Pelorhabdus rhamnosifermentans: one gene and its partner. The protein of the gene in region 1 binds, or shares a complex with, the protein of each later gene. Links are inferred from orthologs where the notes say so. Each region holds a gene or a part of one and is shown on either strand. Other genes may lie near its edges.

Evidence for each region.
Region 2: the proteins of secY (region 1) and secA are in contact, whole or in part, in a crystal structure (PDB 3DIN), measured with the Thermotoga maritima proteins. The link is inferred for Pelorhabdus rhamnosifermentans from one-to-one orthologs. Residues at the interface, in WP_004081795.1 of Thermotoga maritima: Glu108, Gly109, Glu110, Glu111, Ala236, Glu237, Arg238, Arg239, Ile240, Thr241, Ile242, Gln243, Tyr244, Ala245, Arg246, Arg247, Val248, Thr249, Gly250, Arg251, Arg252, Val253, Tyr254, Gly256, Ala257, Ser258, Thr259, Tyr260, Leu261, Pro262; in WP_004082002.1 of Thermotoga maritima: Glu261, Ala262, Arg263, Lys300, Ala301, Arg302, Thr303, Ile304, Ile305, Leu323, Tyr324, Asp325, Pro326, Val329, Ser330, Tyr333, Ile336, Lys340, Phe345, Val349, Glu363, Phe364, Tyr374, Ser375, Gly376, Gly377, Glu393, Ile395, Thr482, Ser483.

Annotation. Positions count from the first base shown.
Region 1 is NZ_JAHGVE010000010.1:49,255-59,850, reverse strand. What follows is about bases 32-2,948. They hold secY (preprotein translocase subunit SecY), read right to left. Parts: upstream 2,160-2,948; coding sequence 903-2,159; downstream 32-902. Other genes in these bases: rpsE (30S ribosomal protein S5), read right to left, coding at 2,820-2,948; rpmD (50S ribosomal protein L30), read right to left, coding at 2,620-2,805; rplO (50S ribosomal protein L15), read right to left, coding at 2,160-2,600; Ga0466249_RS13395 (adenylate kinase), read right to left, coding at 235-888; Ga0466249_RS13400 (M24 family metallopeptidase), read right to left, coding at 32-238. Also shown: more of Ga0466249_RS13400, read right to left, coding at 1-31; more of rpsE, read right to left, coding at 2,949-3,320; rplR (50S ribosomal protein L18), read right to left, coding at 3,338-3,706; rplF (50S ribosomal protein L6), read right to left, coding at 3,733-4,281; rpsH (30S ribosomal protein S8), read right to left, coding at 4,309-4,707; Ga0466249_RS13355 (type Z 30S ribosomal protein S14), read right to left, coding at 4,734-4,919; rplE (50S ribosomal protein L5), read right to left, coding at 4,940-5,479; rplX (50S ribosomal protein L24), read right to left, coding at 5,501-5,839; rplN (50S ribosomal protein L14), read right to left, coding at 5,864-6,232; rpsQ (30S ribosomal protein S17), read right to left, coding at 6,273-6,548; rpmC (50S ribosomal protein L29), read right to left, coding at 6,623-6,826; rplP (50S ribosomal protein L16), read right to left, coding at 6,826-7,272; rpsC (30S ribosomal protein S3), read right to left, coding at 7,272-7,943; rplV (50S ribosomal protein L22), read right to left, coding at 7,965-8,297; rpsS (30S ribosomal protein S19), read right to left, coding at 8,319-8,600; rplB (50S ribosomal protein L2), read right to left, coding at 8,626-9,453; and 3 more genes. UniProt on the Escherichia coli protein: The central subunit of the protein translocation channel SecYEG. Consists of two halves formed by TMs 1-5 and 6-10.
Region 2 is NZ_JAHGVE010000001.1:275,729-286,553, reverse strand. What follows is about bases 3,378-6,523. They hold secA (preprotein translocase subunit SecA), read right to left. Parts: upstream 6,133-6,523; coding sequence 3,622-6,132; downstream 3,378-3,621. Other genes in these bases: fliB (flagellin lysine-N-methylase), read right to left, coding at 6,463-6,523. Outside these bases: Ga0466249_RS01425 (DUF5693 family protein), read right to left, coding at 1-1,757; Ga0466249_RS01420 (LmeA family phospholipid-binding protein), read right to left, coding at 1,801-2,493; more of fliB, read right to left, coding at 6,524-7,701; hpf (ribosome hibernation-promoting factor, HPF/YfiA family), read right to left, coding at 7,871-8,398; Ga0466249_RS01390 (amino acid ABC transporter ATP-binding protein), read right to left, coding at 8,625-9,344; Ga0466249_RS01385 (amino acid ABC transporter permease), read right to left, coding at 9,331-9,996; Ga0466249_RS01380 (basic amino acid ABC transporter substrate-binding protein), read right to left, coding at 10,124-10,825. UniProt on the Escherichia coli protein: Required for protein export, interacts with the SecYEG preprotein conducting channel.

The DNA of each region.
Region 1 (10,596 bases):
CATGACCTTCTGTATATTCTTGTATTGCATGGAAGTGACCACTAAGATGAATACTCCCATTATCTCCATTTTTTAACTTTTTTAGTCCTGGCATAGTCTGTACTACTTCTTTATTCACAGAGAAGCAAGACATTCCAGGAAAACTCAAAATATATTTTTCGGCAATTCTATCCAGTTCGAGGGGAGTCATATTAACCACAGCGGATTTCATTTCCCGCTCTGACTTAATAATCATCATGCACGCTCGACCTTTAAGCTTTTCACAACGCCTTCATATACTTTATCAATAGGCTGACGCCCGTCAATTTCCGTATATAGCCCTTGTTGCTCATAATAAGCAATAAGGGGCTGAGTCTGCGCATCATAAACAGATAAACGATTCACAACGGTTGCTTCACTATCATCGGCTCGCTGATAAAGCTGACCGCCGCAAGCGTCGCAATTTTCGCCTTTTGTGGATGGGTTAAATTCCACATGAAAAGCTCTTCCGCATGATTTACAGATTCTCCGGCCTGTTACGCGTGAGACAAGATCGCCATGAGGAACATTGATATTCACTACTCGCGTAAGGTTAATGCCGAGTGCTAGTAAGGTTTTACCTAAAGCTTCCGCCTGTTCAAGTGTACGGGGAAACCCATCAAGAATAAAGCCTTTCTTACAATCAGCTTTCGCCAAACGTTCTTTGACAATCCCAATTGTTACACTGTCCGGTACAAGCTTGCCAGCATCCATAAATTCTTTCGCCTGCTTGCCAAGGGGCGTGCCTTCTTTTACGGCCTGACGAAACATATCGCCAGTAGAAATATGGGGAATTTTAAATTCCTCTACAAGCTTGGCTGCTTGTGTGCCTTTGCCTGCTCCAGGCGGTCCCATTAACAAGATATACATATTAAACGTCCCCCCTACTTCATGAAGCCTTGATAGTGCCGCGCGAGTACGAGCGACTCAATTTGCTTCATCGTGTCAAGAGCAACACCGACAACGATGAGTAGGGCTGTGCCGCCAAAATATACTCCTTGAATATTGGTCGCTGCCGCAACAAAGTTTGGCAAAATAGCAATCAATGCGAGGAAAACTGCACCGGCAAGAGTAATTCGGGTCATCACGCGGTCTAAATAGTCAGCGGTTGGTTTCCCCGGACGAAGTCCTGGAATAAATCCACCGTATTTTTTCATATTATCTGCCATATCCGATATATTCATAGTAACCGCAGTATAGAAATACGTAAAAAAGAGAATAAGCAGCGCATACAAAGATGTTTGTAGCGGCGTACCCCACGCAAACCACCCTGCCAGAGTTTTTACCCAGGGAATGTCAATAAACTGGGCAATAGTTACTGGGAACATGAGCACGGATGACGCAAATATTATTGGAATTACACCCGCCTGATTTACTTTAAGCGGAATGTGAGTAGAGTGACCACCATACATCTTACGGCCAACAACCCGTTTCGCATACTGCACGGGGATCTTGCGCTGACCCTGCTGAATGGCAATAACAAAAACAATCATTGCAACTGCAATTATGAGAAAGAACAATACATTAAACCAACTAATACTGCCTGCAGTTAAATACTGATAAATAACATGTAATCCATCAGGAAGTCTGGAAACAATACCTGCAAAGATAATAAGTGAAATACCATTACCAATGCCTTTTTCGGTGATTTGCTCACCAAGCCACATCAAAAATGTCGTACCTGCTGTCAGTGTTAAGGCAATCAGGAAAATGGAACCTATGCTTGGATTGATAATGGCCTGTTTAAGACCAAATGCCATCCCAATGGCCTGAATAAACCCAAGAACGACTGTACCATAGCGGGTGATTTGGGTAATCTTTTTCCGCCCTTCCATGCCTTCCTTGCCCCATTGTTCAAATTTCGGCACAACGACAGTCAGTAACTGCATAATGATGGAAGCATTAATATAAGGAGTAATGCTCATCGCAAAAATAGAGAATTTACTTAAAGCACCACCAGAAAACAAATCCAACAAACCGAACAAGTTGCCTGAGGTAAAAAGTTGCTCAATAACGGAGGCATTCACACCCGGAACAGGAATATGTGCGCCCGCCCGAAATACTAAGAACATAGCCAAAGTAAATACAATTTTCTGTCTGAGCTCTGTGATCTTTAGGATATTGGATAAAGCTCCAAGCACCTAGATCACCTCTACTTTGCCGCCAGCGGCTTCGATCTTGGCAATTGCTGTCTTGGTAAAGCCATTGGCTTTTACAGTAAGAGCCTTAGAAAGTTCGCCGTTGCCGAGAATGCGCACCCCGTCATAGACGTTTTTTAGAACGCCAGTTTCTACTAAAACAACTGGATCAATGACTGTGTCCGCATCAAAACGGTCCAGGGTTGATACATTCACTTCAGCAAATTTTAAAGCATGAATATTTTTAAAGCCCCGTTTTGGGAGTCTTAAATACAAAGGTTTCTGACCACCTTCAAAGCCAGGACGAGTACCGCCGCCGCTCCGAGAGTTTTGGCCTTTATGACCTTTCCCGCTGGTTTTACCAAGACCGCTGCCGAGTCCACGCCCAACACGGGTACGACTTTTCTTTGATCCTGGTGCAGGAGATAATTCATGTAATTTCATCAGTAACACCTCCTTAAAACTAGTCTTGTGATTCTTCTACCGTTACAAGATGCTCCACTTTATGAATCATGCCTTTAATGGCCGGAGAATCTTCTTGAATAACGGACTGATGCATTTTTGTCAGTCCCAAAGCTTTAACAGTAGCTCTTTGGTCCACAGGTCTGCCGATAAGGCTTCGGGAAAGAGTAATTTTCAGCTTAGCCACTTTTTTATTCCTCCTTAACCCAAAAGTTCCTGAACGGTTTTTCCACGAAGTTCAGCTACTTTCTCAGCACGCTTTAATTGTTCCAAGCCGCTAAGAGTTGCACGAACCATATTATTAGCATTTGAAGAACCGAGCGATTTTGTCAAGATGTCACGAATACCGGCAAGTTCAAGAACGGCACGGACAGGACCTCCTGCAATAACTCCAGTACCTTCAGAAGCCGGTTTCATTAAAACTCTACCTGCACCAAATTCGCCAATAATTTCATGAGGAATGGTGGTTTTTACAATTGGAACTTCGATAAGATTCTTCTTGGCATCTTCAATTCCTTTACGAATGGCTTCAGGCACTTCGCCGGCTTTACCAAGACCCATACCAACATGACCGTTTTCGTCTCCAACAACAACTAATGCACTAAATGAAAAACGACGACCGCCTTTTACTACTTTGGCAACACGGTTAATAAAAACGACTTTTTCTTTTAAGTCAAGACTGGCGTATTCTATTCTGGCCACTTGTATCCCTCCTTTTCTTAGAACTGAAGCCCTGCTTCACGAGCACCTTCAGCAACAGCTGCAATCCGACCATGATAAATATAACCGCCACGGTCAAACACAACTTTCTCAATACCCTTTGCTAGTGCACGTTTCGCTACTTCTTTACCGATCAATTTAGCTGCTTCAATATTTCCGCCCTTTTCGATAGTCGCACGCAATTCTTTATCAAGTGTACTAGCCGAAACGAGAGTCATACTTGTTTCATCATTGATGATCTGAGCATAAATATTATTTAAACTGCGGAAAACATTTAGGCGCGGTCTTTCAGCCGTACCAACAACATCTTTACGCATTCTGTAATGACGCTTTAAACGGGCATCATTTTTCTTGTGTTTACGAAGCAAGGTAGTCACTCCTTTCTGTATCGCAATTACTTCTTACCTTTACCGCCGGCTTTACCAATCTTACGGCGGATATGTTCACCTTCGTACTTAATGCCTTTACCTTTATAAGGTTCAGGTTCACGGAAAGAACGAATATTAGCAGCAATAGCGCCAACCGTTTCCTTATTAATACCTGAAACAATAATCTTATTCGGAGCAGGAACATCAAGCGTAATACCTGCGGGGGGCTCAACGACAACAGGATGAGAAAAACCTAATGTAAGATTTAAATTTTTTCCTGCTTTTGCTGCTCTATAACCCACACCGGCAATTTCTAAAGTCTTTTTATATCCTTCAGTAACACCTATGACCATATTTGAAATCAAAGTCCGTGTCAAACCATGTAAGGATCTGTGTTGCTTATTTTCACTGGGACGCTCTACAACGATGGTGTTATCTTCCATTTTGATAATCATATCAGGATGGAGAGTACGGGTAAGTTCGCCTTTCGGCCCTTTAACCGTCACCACATTGTCTTCCATCTTCACGGTTACACCGCTGGGAATGGCAATAGGCATGCGACCAATTCTAGACATATTTGCACCTCCTAGTCAAAAAAATGATTACCAGACATAAGCGATAACTTCGCCGCCAAGTTTTTCTTTCCGGGCTTGTTTATCCGTCATAATCCCTTTGGATGTTGAAATAACGGCAATACCCAAACCACCTAATACACGAGGCAGATGGTCATTTTTTGCATATACACGCATACCGGGTTTGGAAATACGTTTAATACCGTTAATTACCTTTTCCCGGTTAGGACCATATTTTAAGCTGACACGCAAAATTCCTTGTTTACTATCAGTAATCATTTCAACTTCTTTAATAAAGCCTTCGGATTTCAAAATTTGCGCGATAGACTGTTTAATATTTGAAGCCGGAATTTCAACCTTTTCATGATAAACCGAGTTAGCATTGCGGATACGGGTTAATAAATCGGCAATAGGGTCGGTCATAACCATTTCACATTACCTCCTTTCGTAACTATTTACCAGCTAGCCTTGGTGACTCCAGGAATGGCACCTTTATAGCTTAATTCTCTGAAGCAGATACGGCACATTTCAAATTTGCGGATATAGCCGTGGGGCCGGCCACAAATTTTGCATCTATTGTATTTCCGAACACTGAATTTCGGCTCACGCTTCCATTTTTCAATCAATGCCTTTTTGGCCACGAGTGACCCTCCTTCTTTTGTTATGCGCTAAATGGCATACCCATCAGTTTCAAGAGCTCGCGAGCTTCCTCGTCGGTTTTGGCAGTTGTCACAATGATGATATCCATTCCGCGAATTTTATCGATTTTATCATACTCGATTTCCGGGAAAATCAGTTGTTCCTTGACGCCCAGCGTATAGTTGCCACGGCCATCAAAAGCACGAGGACTGATTCCGCGGAAGTCACGTACACGAGGAAGTGAAACATTAATCAGTTTATCTAAAAACTCATACATTCTACTTCCACGAAGCGTAACTTTCGTTCCAATCGGCATACCTTGACGAATCTTAAATGCAGCAATAGACTTTTTCGCCTTAGTAATGACGGGTTTCTGACCAGTAATTTGTGCAAGATCACCCACAGCATTATCTAATACTTTCGGATTAGCTACAGCTTCACCAACACCCATGTTAATAACAACTTTGTCAACAACCGGAATTTCCATTACGTTTTTATAACCAAATTTCTTTACTAATTCTTGCGTAACTTCATTTACATACTTATCTTTCAGGCGGGTCATGTGTCGTACCTCCTTTCCGCGTTATTTATCTTGATCAATAATTTCATTGCACTTCTTGCAAGTCCGGGCAAGTACGCCATTTGCAAGAGCCGTCTTTTTAATACGAGTAGGTTCTTTACATGATGGACAAACGAGCATTACTTTTGCGGAATGAAAAGCGGCTTCTTTTACTACGATACCGCCTTGAGGCATTTTCGCACTTGGTTTGGTGTGGCGTTTTACTTTATTGACGCCTTCCACAACAATTTTGCCTTTTTTCGGCAGTGCTTGAATGACTTTTCCTTCTTTACCTTTATCTTTACCAGACAATACTTTTACTGTATCGCCCTTTTTTACATGCATTTTAACGGTCTCGGACAAAGCAGGACACCTCCTATACTAGTACTAGATTACTTCTGGTGCCAGGGAGATGATTTTCATGAAATCTTTATCACGAAGCTCTCTGGCTACTGGTCCGAAGATACGCGTGCCTCTTGGGCTCTTATCATCTTTAATGAGCACAGCGGCATTTTCATCAAAACGGATATAAGAACCATCTGGACGACGCAGACCTTTTCTGGTACGAACGACAACAGCCTTCACGACCTCGCCTTTCTTTGCCGTTCCGCCTGGCGACGAGTCTTTTACAGCAGCGACGATAACATCACCAATGTTGGCATATTTACGATAAGAACCGCCTAAAACGCGGATACACATAATTTGTTTCGCGCCCGTGTTGTCAGCTACATTTAACATACTCTGTTGTTGGATCATCGTTATCCCTCCTTATCCACGATTTACCGATTATTTAAGATTATTTCGCTTTTTCCAGAATCTCAACGACTCTCCAACGTTTATCTTTAGATAATGGGCGGGTTTCCATGATTTTTACTGTATCGCCAATATGGCTCTCATTATTTTCATCATGGGCTTTAAACCGAGTTGTTTGTTTTACGGATTTTTTGTAAAGCGGATGCTGTACAAGACGCTCAACTGTTACAACAACAGTTTTTTCCATCTTATCGCTCACGACTTTACCAATTCTTACTTTACGGTCACTGCGTTTATCTAACACATTATTTTCATCCAACACGTGTTATAATCCCCTTTCCTTAAATATCTTTATCTGATGGCCAACGTTTTCGGGGCCTAACTAAGCTAGGATTACGCTTGCGATGCGTTTAATTCGCGTTCACGTTGGATTGTTTTTATGCGGGCGATCGTCTTTTTGATCTCACGAATACGAACTGGGTTTTCTAGTTGTCCAGTTGCATGTTGAAATCTAAGGTTAAAAAGCTCGTCTTTTAGCCCAGCTAATTTCTGTTCCAATTCAGTTGCGCTGAATTCGCGGATGTCTTTAACCTTCATTATTCGTCACCACCCACTTCTTGTTCCGGGGCCACTGTATCTTCACGTTTAACAAATTTTGTCTTGATCGGCAATTTATGTGCTGCAAGCCGCATTGCTTCACGTGCAATTTCTTCAGACACGCCAGCCATTTCAAACATGACGCGACCTGGTTTTACAACAGCTACCCAATATTCCGGCGATCCTTTGCCGCTACCCATACGAGTTTCAGCTGGTTTGGCCGTAACTGGTTTATCCGGAAATATTTTAATCCAAACTTTACCGCCACGATTGATATAACGAGTCATTGCAATACGGGCAGCTTCAATTTGACGATTTGTAATCCAAGACGGTTCAAGTGCAACAAGACCGAACTCGCCATGGCTTACTGTGTTACCACGCATAGCGCGGCCTTTCATCCGTCCGCGAAACTGCTTACGATGTTTTACTCTTTTCGGGATTAGCATTAATTTTCGCTCCCTTCTTGAGCAACAGGGGCTACTTTTTTCGCTTCAGGCAAAATCTCGCCTTTATAGATCCAGACCTTAACGCCAATACGACCATAGGTAGTATGAGCTTCGGCAGTTCCATAGTCGATATCAGCACGAAGTGTATGAAGTGGAATACTCCCTTCACGGGTACTTTCGCTGCGAGCAATTTCTGCTCCGCCCAAGCGACCACCACACATGATTTTAATGCCTTTGGCACCCATTCTCATTGTCCGGCCGATGGATTGTTTCATAGCCCGTCTGAAAGCAATACGTCTTTCCAACTGGGAAGCGATGTTTTCAGCAACTAAAGTAGCACTCAGTTCAGCATGCTTAATTTCAGCAATGTTGACATCAATCGATTTGCCTGTTAAAGCTTTTAAGTTTTTGCGGAGCTCTTCAATGCCGCTGCCGCCACGACCAATAACCATACCTGGTTTGGCTGTATGAATCGTTACTTTCGTCCGATTGGCTGCCCGCTCAGTTTCGATTTGGGAAACACCGGATGCATAAAGTTTCTGTTTAATAAATTTACGAATTTTTAAATCTTCATGGAGATTAGTAGCATAGTCTTTGTTGGCATACCATTTCGCATCCCACGTTTTGATGACACCAAGGCGAAGACCATGCGGATTAACTTTTTGACCCACTTTTATTCCCTCCCTCGCCTGTTATCTTTCTTTGACTACGATGCTCACGTGACTAGTGTGTTTCAAAATTTTAAACGCCTGTCCACGAGAACGCGGATGGATCCGCTTCAAAGTCGGGCCTTGATCAACATAGGCCTCTGAAATATAAAGATTATCAGCATTCATATCACAATTATGTTCTGCATTTGCAACTGCTGATTTGAGTACTTTTTCTAAAACTTCCGATCCAACTTTCGGCACATGCTTTAAAATTGCGAAGGCTTCGCCTACATTCTTACCGCGAATTAAATTCATTACGATGCGAATTTTGCGAGGAGCAATTCGGATGTGCTTTGCCAGTGCTTTGGCTTCCATAGTTTAACCCCCTCTCGCTCTTTACTTCAAGCCTGATGTTTTTTCGCTGCCGGCATGGCCCTTAAACGTACGGGTTGGTGCGAATTCACCAAGTTTATGACCTACCATATCTTCCGTTACGTAGACTGGCACATGTTTACGTCCATCATGAACGGCAATGGTATGCCCCACGAAAGCCGGGAGAATAGTTGAACTGCGTGACCACGTTTTAACAACTTTCTTTTCGTTGTTTTCATTCATGACGCTGATCTTTTTCATCAAGCTTTCTTGAACGAAAGGTCCTTTTTTTATCGATCTGGACACCGCTTTGGCCTCCCTTCTCTACTGTCTATTTCGTACGTCTCTTCACAATCAAGCGATCAGACGCCTTTTTAACACGTGTTCTAGCACCATAAGCATCTTTACCCCAAGGAGTAACTGGATGTTTACGACCAACAGGCGAACGTCCTTCACCACCACCATGTGGATGGTCACAAGGATTCATGGCTACACCGCGGTTAGCCGGACGAATGCCAAGCCAGCGTGAACGGCCAGCTTTACCACTTGTAATGTTCTCATGTTCCAAATGGCCAACTTGGCCAATGGTTGCACGGCAATTCACATGAACTTTGCGGATTTCACCAGAAGGTAAACGAAGCATGGCATAGTCGCCTTCTTTGGCCATAAGCTGTGCTACAGAGCCAGCACTACGAACAAGTTGTGCACCTTTACCAATTTTAAGTTCCACATTATGCACGGAAGTACCAACAGGAATATTTTTTAGTGGCAAGCAATTGCCTATTTTAATATCGGACTCTGGGCCACTTGTAATAATATCACCCATTTTTAAGCCGTTTGGTGCAATAATATAACGTTTTTCACCGTCTGCATAATTTAAAAGAGCAATACGGGAAGAACGGTTTGGATCATATTCTATCGTAGCCACTTTGGCTGGAATATTGTCTTTCGTACGTTTGAAGTCGATCAATCGGTACAATCTTTTGTGTCCACCGCCTTGATGACGAACAGTAAGACGTCCTTGATTGTTACGACCAGCATGTTGAGCAAGCCGTTCAAGTAATGACCGTTCTGGCTTATCTGTTGTAATCTCAGAAAAATCAGCAACTGTCATAAATCTTCTGGCTGGAGTATAAGGTCTAAAACTTTTAACTGACATAAGTGTCCCTCCTTTACATCAAATTGTTACTTACAGAACACCTTCGAAGAATGGAATGGTTTCGCCTGGTGCCAAAGTAATAATCGCTTTTTTATAATCAGCGCGTTTTCCTTGGGTTTTGCCCATGCGTTTCACTTTACCAAGTACACGAACCGTATTCACTTTAAGAACTCTTACTTTAAATATTTCTTCAACCGCCTGGCGGATTTCAACTTTGTTTGCTGTCAGTCTGACAACAAAAGTAAATTTGTTATCCTGCATCAAGCTCGTCGTTTTTTCCGTAATTAACGGGCGAACGATAATATCACGTGCGTTGGACATTATGCGAGCACCTCCTCAATCTTGGCGACTGCACTTTTCGTGACAAACACCTTATCATGATATAAGAGGTCAACTACGTTAAGGCCCATCGATGTAATCGTTTTAACTCCTGGAATGTTGCGTGAAGACTTTTCGACATTGTCATTCTGGTCAGCCGTAATAATCAGGGATTTTTTCTCTGATTTTAGGTTTTTCAGCATAGCAACTGCGTTTTGAGTCTTTGGTTCAGCAAATTCAATTTCTTCGAGAACAGTAAGTTCCCCATCTTGCAGTTTGGCTGTAAGAGCACCTTTAATTGCAAGACGACGTGCTTTTTTCGGCATCGAAAAAGCATAGCTTCTCGGATGGGGGCCAAAAACCGTACCGCCGCCAACCCAAATCGGTGAGCGCGTACTTCCTGAACGAGCCCGGCCAGTTCCCTTTTGCTTCCAAGGTTTTCTGCCGCCACCACGTACAAATCCTCTTGTTTTCGTTGAAGCATTGCCTTGACGTTGGTTTGCTTGCTGCATCATCACGGCTTGGTGAAGAACAGCGTCAAGAACTTCTACGTTAAATACATTATCATTTAATTCTAACTCACCGGTCTGTTCGCCGGCGATATTATATACTGCTACTTTCGGCATGTAGTTCATCCTCCTTTCTTACAACTGGCAGTTATTTTAACGGTTTCACTGTATTGCGAATGACAACGAAACTGCCTTTAGGACCTGGAATTGCACCTTTAATGAGAATCAAATTACGTGCATCATCAACGCGTTGAACAGTCAAACGCTGAATAGTCACTTGTTGACCGCCCATATGACCTGGCAGCTTTTTACCTTT
Region 2 (10,825 bases), on another replicon or contig:
TCACGGGGTCTGGCGTACAAGACATTTTCTAAAAAAGCTCGTGCTTGCACTTCGAAATTAGGCACAGGAACACCCGCAGTATGGCCTGATCGTCCAACATAAACCAAAGCAACGATAGCAACAACAGCCAGTGCCAACATACTTTTCATGGTAATTGTCATATTGAGTAATTGGCGAAGTTGCGGTCCAATTTTTTGGGTCTTCATCTGAGGAAACAAATTGAATCGTGTTAAATAAACAATAAAAATCAAGACAAGGGGAAGCACAAAAGTTACCTTGACGCCACGATAAATTTCCATCTCAAGGAAAAAACGCACATCACCCAGAAGAGCCGCTACATAGAGGCCTCCCACCATGGCAATCGCAAAAGCAACGGCCAAATTCGAAAGTCCCTTGCCCAAAATCTTACCAATTGAAAAATCCTGGGCCTTGTCTTCACGCCACCTGTCCAATTGATAAGTCATGGCAAGAACAGGAAGTGTCACAGCAGAGAGCGTTGCCGCTGCCTGCCGAACAAGAGTGCCGCTGCCCTTTAAAATGGGAACCAGCATAATGACTGTCGGCACAATCAGTAACATATAGAGATATTTATCAGGAACAGGCCGAATGGCTGACACTAAGAGACACACAGCCGCCCAGCACCCCAGAATAATCAGCGATAACAGCCAAGGACTCGGGTAATAAACAGGAAACACCGAAGCGCGACCCAAAGTAAAGCCCTTTTCCGTAAGCAAATCACGAATTCCTTGCACATATTTTAAATTTGTTTCAAGAAGTGTCATGCCTTGCGCGGGAATATCATATTTACGCAATAAATTCACGCGAATATTACGTTCTTCATCCGTAAGCAACCAGCGATGAACCGCTTCATCCAATTTTAATTTGGGCTGCTCATCTTTAGGAATCACATAGACCCGTGCTGAACGGTAGTCATTCAACACGGCAAGTGGAAGTAAACCTTCTTGTTTCATAAATTGCAGTTGCAAAGGATGCTCAATCATATCCAGTGTTAGATCTTTGGCTTTCAATTCCTGAGCTACCTGCGAAATTAAGCCAGGATAGCCTGTTACTTCATCACCAGAAAACATAATAGATGATACATGATCAATCGGACGAATCCGGTCAAATACAGATTGAACATCATCCGGCTTTACCTTCAGATAATTCGTTGGCCGTGGCACCACATAATACCCGTGAGCTGCCACAGTTTGCATCTCCTCCGATGACAAACCCAAATTCCATTTAACCACTTTTTCGTAATTAGCCTTCACAGCTAAAACCGGAAAAGCTCCATCCGCAAGCTGTTCAACCCGATCAGGACTCAAGCGGCGCGCCAAATCACTCTTAACCTCAGCAAAAGCCTGATCATTGTTACCGATGACATAGGTCTCAGCCGCTGCGATTCTCCCGCTGACAGCTAAATTCCGCCAGAAGGGATCTGTTAAGGTACCTTCCCGATACTGATGGAGAATCGTTGCACCAGGTATAGCTGTCACCTTACCACTCTTGTTTAACTTTTCCAGCGTCGTATCATAGACAGCAAGTGAAGTAAGCCCCGCTTCCTTAAACTGACCTAAGAGTGATTCAAGGGACACGCCCTCCACTTCAGAAAGCTCGACAATGTCTTCATAATCCAAGACAAGTTCCACGGTCCGATTATTTTGTTCCAGCTGAAATCTTTGTACACATATGCCACAAGCTGCGACAAGTCCGACAATGACCAGCACCTTAAATATTTTATTATATCGATAGGCCACAATCTTCTCCACCTTTATTCTTTGACCCTTCATGGATTACTCGTTATTGTGCATGATTTCCTGCTATAATAACAATTTGTCCATTTTCGAGTACAATATCCTGAATCGTCGTACCAAAGGGCAGCTTCTTCAAATCAAGCAAGGGAATTTCCGTCAGCATGGTCCCGCCGATATTCCCAACAAGAACATGATTAAGTAAAAAACGGTCTGTCACAAATTTAAGTTTTTGTCCGTCTGACACAATCTTGCCTTCCAGTGTAACAACCACCTTGGCTATCGCCCCAAGAGACAAATTCGTACTCACTGTCACCTTGTCTGGCGTAATCAGGACTTCCGCATTGTGACTGCCCTTGACATTGGCATCTAAAAACCGGGCAAGCTCGGCCTGTGGCACCGTCCCTGTGACAGTGAGATCACGCACAGACTTGAGAACAAACTTTTTTTGCGTCAAAAGGGCGTTCATATCAAGCTGTACATCCTTGAGTACTGCCTGCATACTACTGAGGGTAATCTTATCAATTTTTGCCTGTTCGGCATCCACCGTCACTTGATCAAACTGGCCTGTAAGCATTAGCACAGCCGGCGTCTTATGGACCTCGACAGTCACATTATCACTGTTTGTTAGTTCCTTCAGACTTTGCACAGCATAACGAGACACAAGTCCTGGCAAAAATCCATCTGCAATGATGAACACAACCAGCAGAATGCCAATCAACAAGATTCCCTTTCGTCTCATCTGCTCACCCTCTCTTACTCATTTTTGGCTCCCGCTTGTTTCAAATAGGCTTCAATAAACAAATTAATTTCGCCGTCCATGACAGACTGCACATTGCCTGTTTCTGCACCTGTACGGTGATCTTTTACAAGATTATAAGGATGGAAAACATACGAACGAATCTGACTTCCCCATTCAATGGCTCGATATTCGCCGCCAATTTCATTTTTCAGTTCCTGCTGTTTTTGTTGCTCTAAAACAAATAACTTCGCTCTGAGCAATTTCATACATTGTTCACGATTTTGAATCTGCGAGCGCTCGCTTTGACACTGCGCCACAGTCCCTGTCGGCAAATGAGTCATGCGCACAGCAGAGTCCGTCTTATTAATATGCTGCCCCCCTGCACCACTGGCCCGGTAGGTATCAATACGCAGATCAACGGGATTAATCTCAATCTCCACAGCATCATCAATTTCCGGCATAACATCAGCCGCCACAAAAGACGTGTGACGCCGCGCCGCCGCATCAAAAGGCGAAATTCTCACCAAGCGATGAACACCCTTCTCCGCCTTCAAATAGCCGTAGGCATGAGGCCCCGAAATTAACAGAGTGACGCTTTTTACACCTGCTTCATCACCAGCCAGAAAGTCCATGGTTTCCACTTTATAACCATTCTTTTCGGCCCAGCGCACATACATTCTTAAGAGCATCTGCGCCCAATCCTGCGCTTCTGTACCGCCTGCTCCGGCATGAAGCGTTAAAATAGCATGATTCTCATCATATTCGCCGCTTAACATGAGCGCCAGTTCTAAATGATCAATTTCCTGCTGCATGGCCGACAGTGTGCCTGCCACATCATCATAGACACTTTCATCAGCTTCATCCATGCCAAGCTCCCACAGAATCTTTGTATCAGCCAACTTCTTTGTTAAATCGTCATAGGCCACAACAGAATCTTTGAGGCGAGTCACTTGCTGTGACATCTTTTGCGCACTTGTCGGATCATCCCAAAAACCGGGTGCCATCATTTCTTGTTCTAACCGTTGTATTTCAATTTCCTTGTTATCAACGTCAAAGGGAAACCCTGATTTCCTGTAACTTCTTGCCTGCTCTTTCAATCTCAATCCGTAAATCTTCTAACAACAAAACTCATCTCCCACAACAATTCTTATATTTTTTGCCTGATCCGCAAGGACAAAGATCATTGCGGCCCACCTTATCATGATTCACAATCGGCGATTTCACATGTTCTTCCTCTTCACCATGGGAAGTCCTTGCATCATGCAGCCGATCCGCAGCCTGAGGCTGTTGTGTCATCACATTGACACGGTAAATATATTTTACAATTTCATCTTGAATATGCTCAATCATTTGCTGGAACATATCATAAGCTTCCAGTTTATATTCAATCAAAGGATTCTTCTGACCATAAGCCCGAAGTCCAATCCCCTGACGAAGCATTTCCATGGCATCCAAATGCTCCATCCATTTATCATCGACAACCTTGAGCATAATGACCTTTTCAAGTTCCCGCATCGTTTCTTCGCCAAACAGCGCTTCACGGGCATCATAAGCCTCAGTCGCGGCCTTCACTAAATCTTCCTGAAGTTCAAAGCGACTGAGTTTTGCCAGCTCTTCCGCTTTCAACCGACCCTCAACAGCAAAATATTCCTCACTGTAATTAATTAGACCGGCAAGATCCCACTCTTCCTCATAAACTTTCTCGTTCGCATAGAGATCCATGCCCTGTTCAATGATTTTCTCAATCATCGGGAAAATATGAGGACGCATATTTTCGCCCATCAAGATCTGACGGCGTTGGCTGTAAATGACTTCGCGCTGCTGATTCATGACATCGTCATATTCCAGCACTTGTTTCCGAATATCAAAGTTACGTCCTTCCACCTTTTTCTGAGCCTGTTCAATGGACCGGCTAATTAAAGGGTGCTCAATCGGTTCGTCTTCTTCCATACCCAACTTTTCCATAATCCCGGCAATATTATCGGAGCCAAAGAGACGCATAAGATCATCTTCAAGGGACAGATAGAACCGCGATGAACCAGGATCACCCTGCCGTCCGGCACGTCCACGCAACTGATTATCAATACGACGGCTTTCATGTCGTTCCGTACCGATAATATGAAGACCGCCCACTTCGGCTACGCCCTCACCAAGGACAATATCTGTCCCACGACCAGCCATATTCGTCGCAATAGTAACAGCCCCCATCTGACCGGCTTGCGCCACAATCTGGGCCTCCATCTCATGGAACTTGGCATTCAATACATTATGAGGGACGCCGCGTTTTTTCAGCAAATCACTTAAAGCCTCTGACTGCACAATAGATGTCGTCCCCACAAGCATTGGCTGGCCTTTGCGGTGCGTCTCCACAATATCTTCCACAACAGCTTTATATTTTGCCTTCTTATTTTTATAAATCACATCAGGAAAGTCCGTCCGCATGATCGGTTTGTTCGTTGGCATAATAATGACATCAAGCTGATAAATTTTCCGAAACTCTGCTTCTTCCGTTTTCGCTGTACCTGTCATACCAGACAGTTTTTCGTACATACGGAAATAATTCTGGAAAGTAATGGAGGCCAGCGTCTGGCTTTCCCGTTCAATCTTCACGCCTTCTTTAGCTTCTATGGCCTGATGAAGTCCATCGGAATAACGGCGACCAAACATAAGGCGACCCGTAAACTCATCGACAATCACGACTTCGCCGTCTTTTACAACATAGTCCTTATCGCGTTTCATCAAAAACTGTGCCCTGAGAGCCTGATTAAAATGGTGCGACAATTCGATGTTTTCCGCATCATACAAATTAGTAACGCCTAGCAGTTTTTCAGCCTTGGCAATACCCGCTTCATTCGGTGCCACCGTATGGGCTTTTTCATCAATCGTATAATCTGTCTCAGCCACCATTTTCGGCGCAACTTTAGACAACTTGGCATAAAGCTCCGTTGATTTTTCCCCTGGTCCGGAAATAATCAGCGGTGTCCGCGCCTCATCAATTAAAATACTGTCTACTTCATCGACAATGCCATAATTTAACGGTCGCTGCACCATCTGATCACGCTGTACAACCATATTATCACGAAGATAGTCAAAACCGAACTCATTATTCGTACCATATGTAACATCGGCAGCATAAGCCATTTTGCGTTCAGCAAAATCCAATCCATGCACAATAAGACCTACAGACAGACCAAGAAAACGATAAAGTTTTCCCATCCATTCACTGTCACGGCGAGCCAAGTAGTCATTCACTGTCACGACATGAACGCCCTTGCCTGTCAAGGCATTTAAATACACAGGAAGCGTTGCCACAAGTGTCTTACCTTCACCTGTACGCATCTCAGCAATATTGCCTTCATGAAGAGTCACACCGCCTAACAGCTGCACATCAAAATGACGCATACCCAGAACACGCCGCGAAGCCTCCCGAACAACAGCAAAAGCTTCAGACAAAATATCTTCAAGCGTTTCACCGTCAGCCAAGCGCCCTTGAAACTCCTTCGTCTTCGCCACAAGTTTGACATCACTCATCCCTGTCATCGTCGCTTCAAGTTCATTAATCTCATCTACATAACGCTGCATCCGCTTGATTTCTTTTTCATTATCATCACCAAGTAATTTCTTTAAAAAATTCAACAAGACCTATCAACTCCCTAGTCAGGATACCAAAATTCTATAGCTAAAAAATAGCGGCTCAACAAGCAGCCAGGCTATACCTTTGCCTATTATATGATTTTAACAGACGGTCTATGAAAAGTCAAAAAGTGGTTCATCCGATTCAAAGGTAAAAGCCGGGAGATTTTCCCGGCTTTCCCTAGTATAACATATTTAATTGTAAGTTCAAAACTCGGGTTCGATGAGACCATAATTTCCGTCTCTACGACGATAAATCACATTGACCTCTTCTGATTCGGAATTCATAAAAACATAGAAATCATGATGAATCAGATTCATTTGCATAATTACAGGTCAATTCTTAATCAAAGCATTCATATAAGGCATCGTATTAAAATGATTACTTTCCAAAAATTGAATAACTACCAGCAAATAGTTTTTATTATGTTCAACTTCTTTAGAGTACGACTGAAAAGCTTTCATCACATGATCGGCGGAAAATTTTTCCTTATAAAAAGCGGCCATACCTGTCAACAGTATTTTCATCATAGCAAAATGAACAACAAGCAAAACATAATTATCAAAGATATGCCCTTGCCCCTGAACAGGGAACAACTCCTTAAAGACATAATTAACAAGGTAGTTTTCCATAATATATTCATGTTGTCCCATAAAGGGTTGATAAAATTGTGTAAAAGCTTTTTCATAACGCAAAGCAAGCTGTTCTTCACTATCTCCGGTCGCATAATCCATGCCATTAAAAAAGTCCTTAAAACACTCTACAAATCGCTGACTTTTCACCACGCCTTCCAACCGACATTTAATCAACAAATTAAATAATTCCATTTGAACAATAATGTTCTTGGGAGCCCTTTCCAACTCCTCGCGATAAGCCCCTGTCTGTACGCGATGAGTATAAAGAGTAATAGCTTGCAAAATATCATGACTTTTTCCCTGACTAACCAAGTCCGTCAGATGCTGGCAAAAGAGTCCCAAGATAATCAGTCTTTGCCATAAAAAATAAGAACGATCCTGCAATAATGTAATAATAAATATCCGCATATCCCAGAAATACTTGCTTGGTGATACACAGACAGCATCAGGATTTACTTTATATAACACATGATTTCGTATCGCGCTGTCCTCTTCAGCTTGATCAAATTCCATCAATGCGGAATTTAATAAAACTAACCGTGCCGCCTCTGGACAAGATACAGTTAATGACTTTTCCATTTTTCCACCCACAAGATTTGTCACTCGAGGATAGGTGGTACATGTAATGGAAAGATATTTTTCACCCAGTCTCCGTTGAATGGAACACAATCGTTCCTCATCCAAAAATGGACAGCTACTCTCTTCGTTAAGTCTTACTTTAGCATAATTAAATTCACTGGCATTAGTGCGAACACGAGTAATTTGCTGATGCATTTGGGGCTGTAAAATTTTATCCGAACAATTGCGATATTTTTGATAAGTCTTATGATCAATTGGAACTTGCCACCCCATGCAACAACAATCTTCACATTGTTCACTAATACAGTGAAATTTTTCCATGTAATGAGGTTGTAAAATAGGTCTCATCTTCCCTTGCATCAAGTCACCTCTCCCTTATAATAACACCCAGCTAACAGTTGTGCCCTTTCTAACATTCTTAGCAATATGATTTTAACAGGAGGTCTATGAAAAGTCAAAAAATACCTGTCTAAAGGTAAAAAGCCGGGAATTTTCCCCAGCTTTTCCTAATAACATATTTAATTTTAAGTTAAAACTCCGGTTCAATGAGACCGTAATTTCCGTCCCTACGACGATAAATCACATTGACCTCTTCTGATTCGGAATTCATAAAAACATAGAAATCATGATGAATAAGATTCATTTGCATAATGGCCTCTTCCGCTGCCATGGGTTTCACAGCAAACCGTTTCGTCCGTACAAGTTTAAATTCTTCTTGATCCGTCTCTTTCACATTCGGTACCAAATCACCCCGAAAGGTTCCGGATCTCAGCTTACGAGAAATTTTCGTTTTATATTTTTCTATTTGTTTTTCAATTTTGTCAACAACGAGATCAATGGAAGTGTACATATCATTTGTCGATTCTTCACCCCGTAATAGCATGCCATTAATCGGTACAGTGACCTCCACAATATGATGACCTTTTTCCACTTTGAGGACGGCAGAAATATCACCAATAGCATCAAAATATTTTGTGATTTTACCTACGCGTTTTTCGACATAATCTCGTAAAGCTGGCGTAATTTCGATGTTTTTTCCGCGTACGTTCATTTTCATGAATAACATCCCCTTCTTTCCTGTCTCCTACTAGTATAATTCACCACGCCTTTAATAATTCCTGTATGAATCTTAACAACATTTTAATAAAAAAATAAGAAAAGACCGCTAACACGGTCTTTTCAAACACTAACCAGGCACAGGAATTGTTTTGCTATAAGCGGGAAGCAAGTAGAACAGTGGAGCACTAGCCATACGAATCCCGTGCAGTTTTCATTTCTAAGGTCTACAGAATTTTCGACAAAAATGCGCGAGTCCTTTCTTCCTGGGGATGACCAAAAATCTGTTCAGGCTGACCCTCTTCCACAATTTTTCCGCCATCCATAAAAACAACACGGTCCCCTACTTCTTTGGCAAAACCCATTTCGTGAGTCACAACGACCATGGTCATACCCTCACGAGCCAGATCCCTCATAACATCCAGGACTTCATTAATCATCTCCGGATCAAGAGCCGAAGTCGGTTCATCAAACAGCATGACCTTGGGCCGCATGGCTAGTGCCCGAGCAATGGCTACCCGCTGCTGCTGTCCTCCTGAAAGCTGTTCAGGATAAGCCTCCGCCTTATCAGACAAGCCAACCTTCGTTAATAAAGTCCGCGCCGCCCCTTGGGCAGCAGACTTTGCTAATTTACGAACCTTCATAGGAGCCAGTGTAATATTATCAAGGACCGTCATATGGGGGAACAAGTTAAAGCGCTGAAAAACCATACCGACTTCTTCCCTGACCTTATTAATATTCGCCTCACTTGTCAGCGAAATGCCATCGACCGTAATCAGTCCGTCTGTGGGTTCTTCCAAATAGTTCATACACCGGAGCAGCGTACTCTTTCCAGAACCACTCGGACCAATAATGACAACCACTTCTTTTTCAGCCACCTGAAGATCAATCCCCTTCAGAACCTGAAGATCGCCAAATTGTTTATGAATATTCTCAATGTGGATCATCGATTTTATACCTCCGCTCCAAATAAGCAACAAACCGCGAAATCGTTAGCGTCATAACCAAATAAATGAAAGCCACAGTCAGCCAAATTTCAAACGAACCGTAGGTCCGGGCAATAATCAGCTGTCCCCGCCGCGTCAGTTCTTCAAAACCAATGACAGAAACAAGGGATGAATCCTTGAGCATAGCAATAAATTCGTTGCCAAGCGGTGGAATAATCCGCTTAAAAGCCTGAGGCAAAATCACAAATCGCATGGTCTGCCCCCATGTCATGCCAAGGGAACGACCCGCTTCCATCTGCCCCTTGTCTATGGACTGAATGCCGCCGCGAAAAATCTCCGCCACATAAGCGCCACTATTAATACTGCAAGCTGTAATCGCCGCAATAAAAGGATCAATGCGCTGCCCCACAATCATGGGCAAAGCAAAATAAATAATAAAAATTTGCACAAGCAGGGGTGTGCCACGAATAAAATCCACATAAATCGCGGCAGGCCAAGCAACAAGCTTTGTCTTTGCAAGACGCCCAATCCCCACAAACATGCCAATTAAAAGGCCAAATGTCACACTCATTGTCGTAATTTCAACAGTAATTCCTGCTCCAGCCAAAAGCAGGGGAAATGAATTTACTATTAGTTGAAAATCAAAATTCATAACAAAATCTCCTTACAAGCTCAGGCTTACATGCTGTTTCATTGATAATTATACATAGATTTAGGATAAAAGTGCAAGGAGTTTTTGCATATAAAAAAAGCACCTCCTTGCGGAGGCACTTTAGAAATTATTTTTTCGCACCGAACCATTTTTGATAAATTTTATCATATTCGCCATTTTGCTTTAACGTACTTAAGGCATCATCAATCTTTTTCGCCAGTTCCGTATTCTTCTTAGCCACAGCCAAACCATAATCTTCGGCTTGCAGCAAATCACCCACTATTTTTACTTCATTGCTTGGCGCATGATTGATATAATCCTGATTGACTGGTAAATCATTGATGACCGCTTCTACACCACCGCTTTTTAATTCCATGAAAGCATCAGGCGGTGTATTAAATTCACGAACTTGGGCATTCGCAATCTTCTTAGCAAGATCGGCACTCGAACTGCCAATTTGCACTGCAATCTTTTTACCTTCTAAATCTTTAAAGGAATGAATTGTCTGATTATCGCCCTTCACCAAAATCGATAGACCCGATTTAAAATAAGGCTGCGAAAAAGTCACCTTACTTTTCCGCTCTTCTTTAATCGTCATCCCTGAGGCAATGACATCAATATTATTCGAATCCAAAGCAGGAATAAGTCCATCAAAACCAATATTTTGGAATTGTACTTCCATGCCAAGCTGTTTGCCAATGGCCTTCATTAAATCCACATCGAAGCCTGCATACTCATTACTTTTGTCATCTTGAAATTCGAAAGGTGCAAAAGCAGCATCCATCCCCACTTTCAAAACTTTGGAATTCGCTGACTGACCACCGCACCC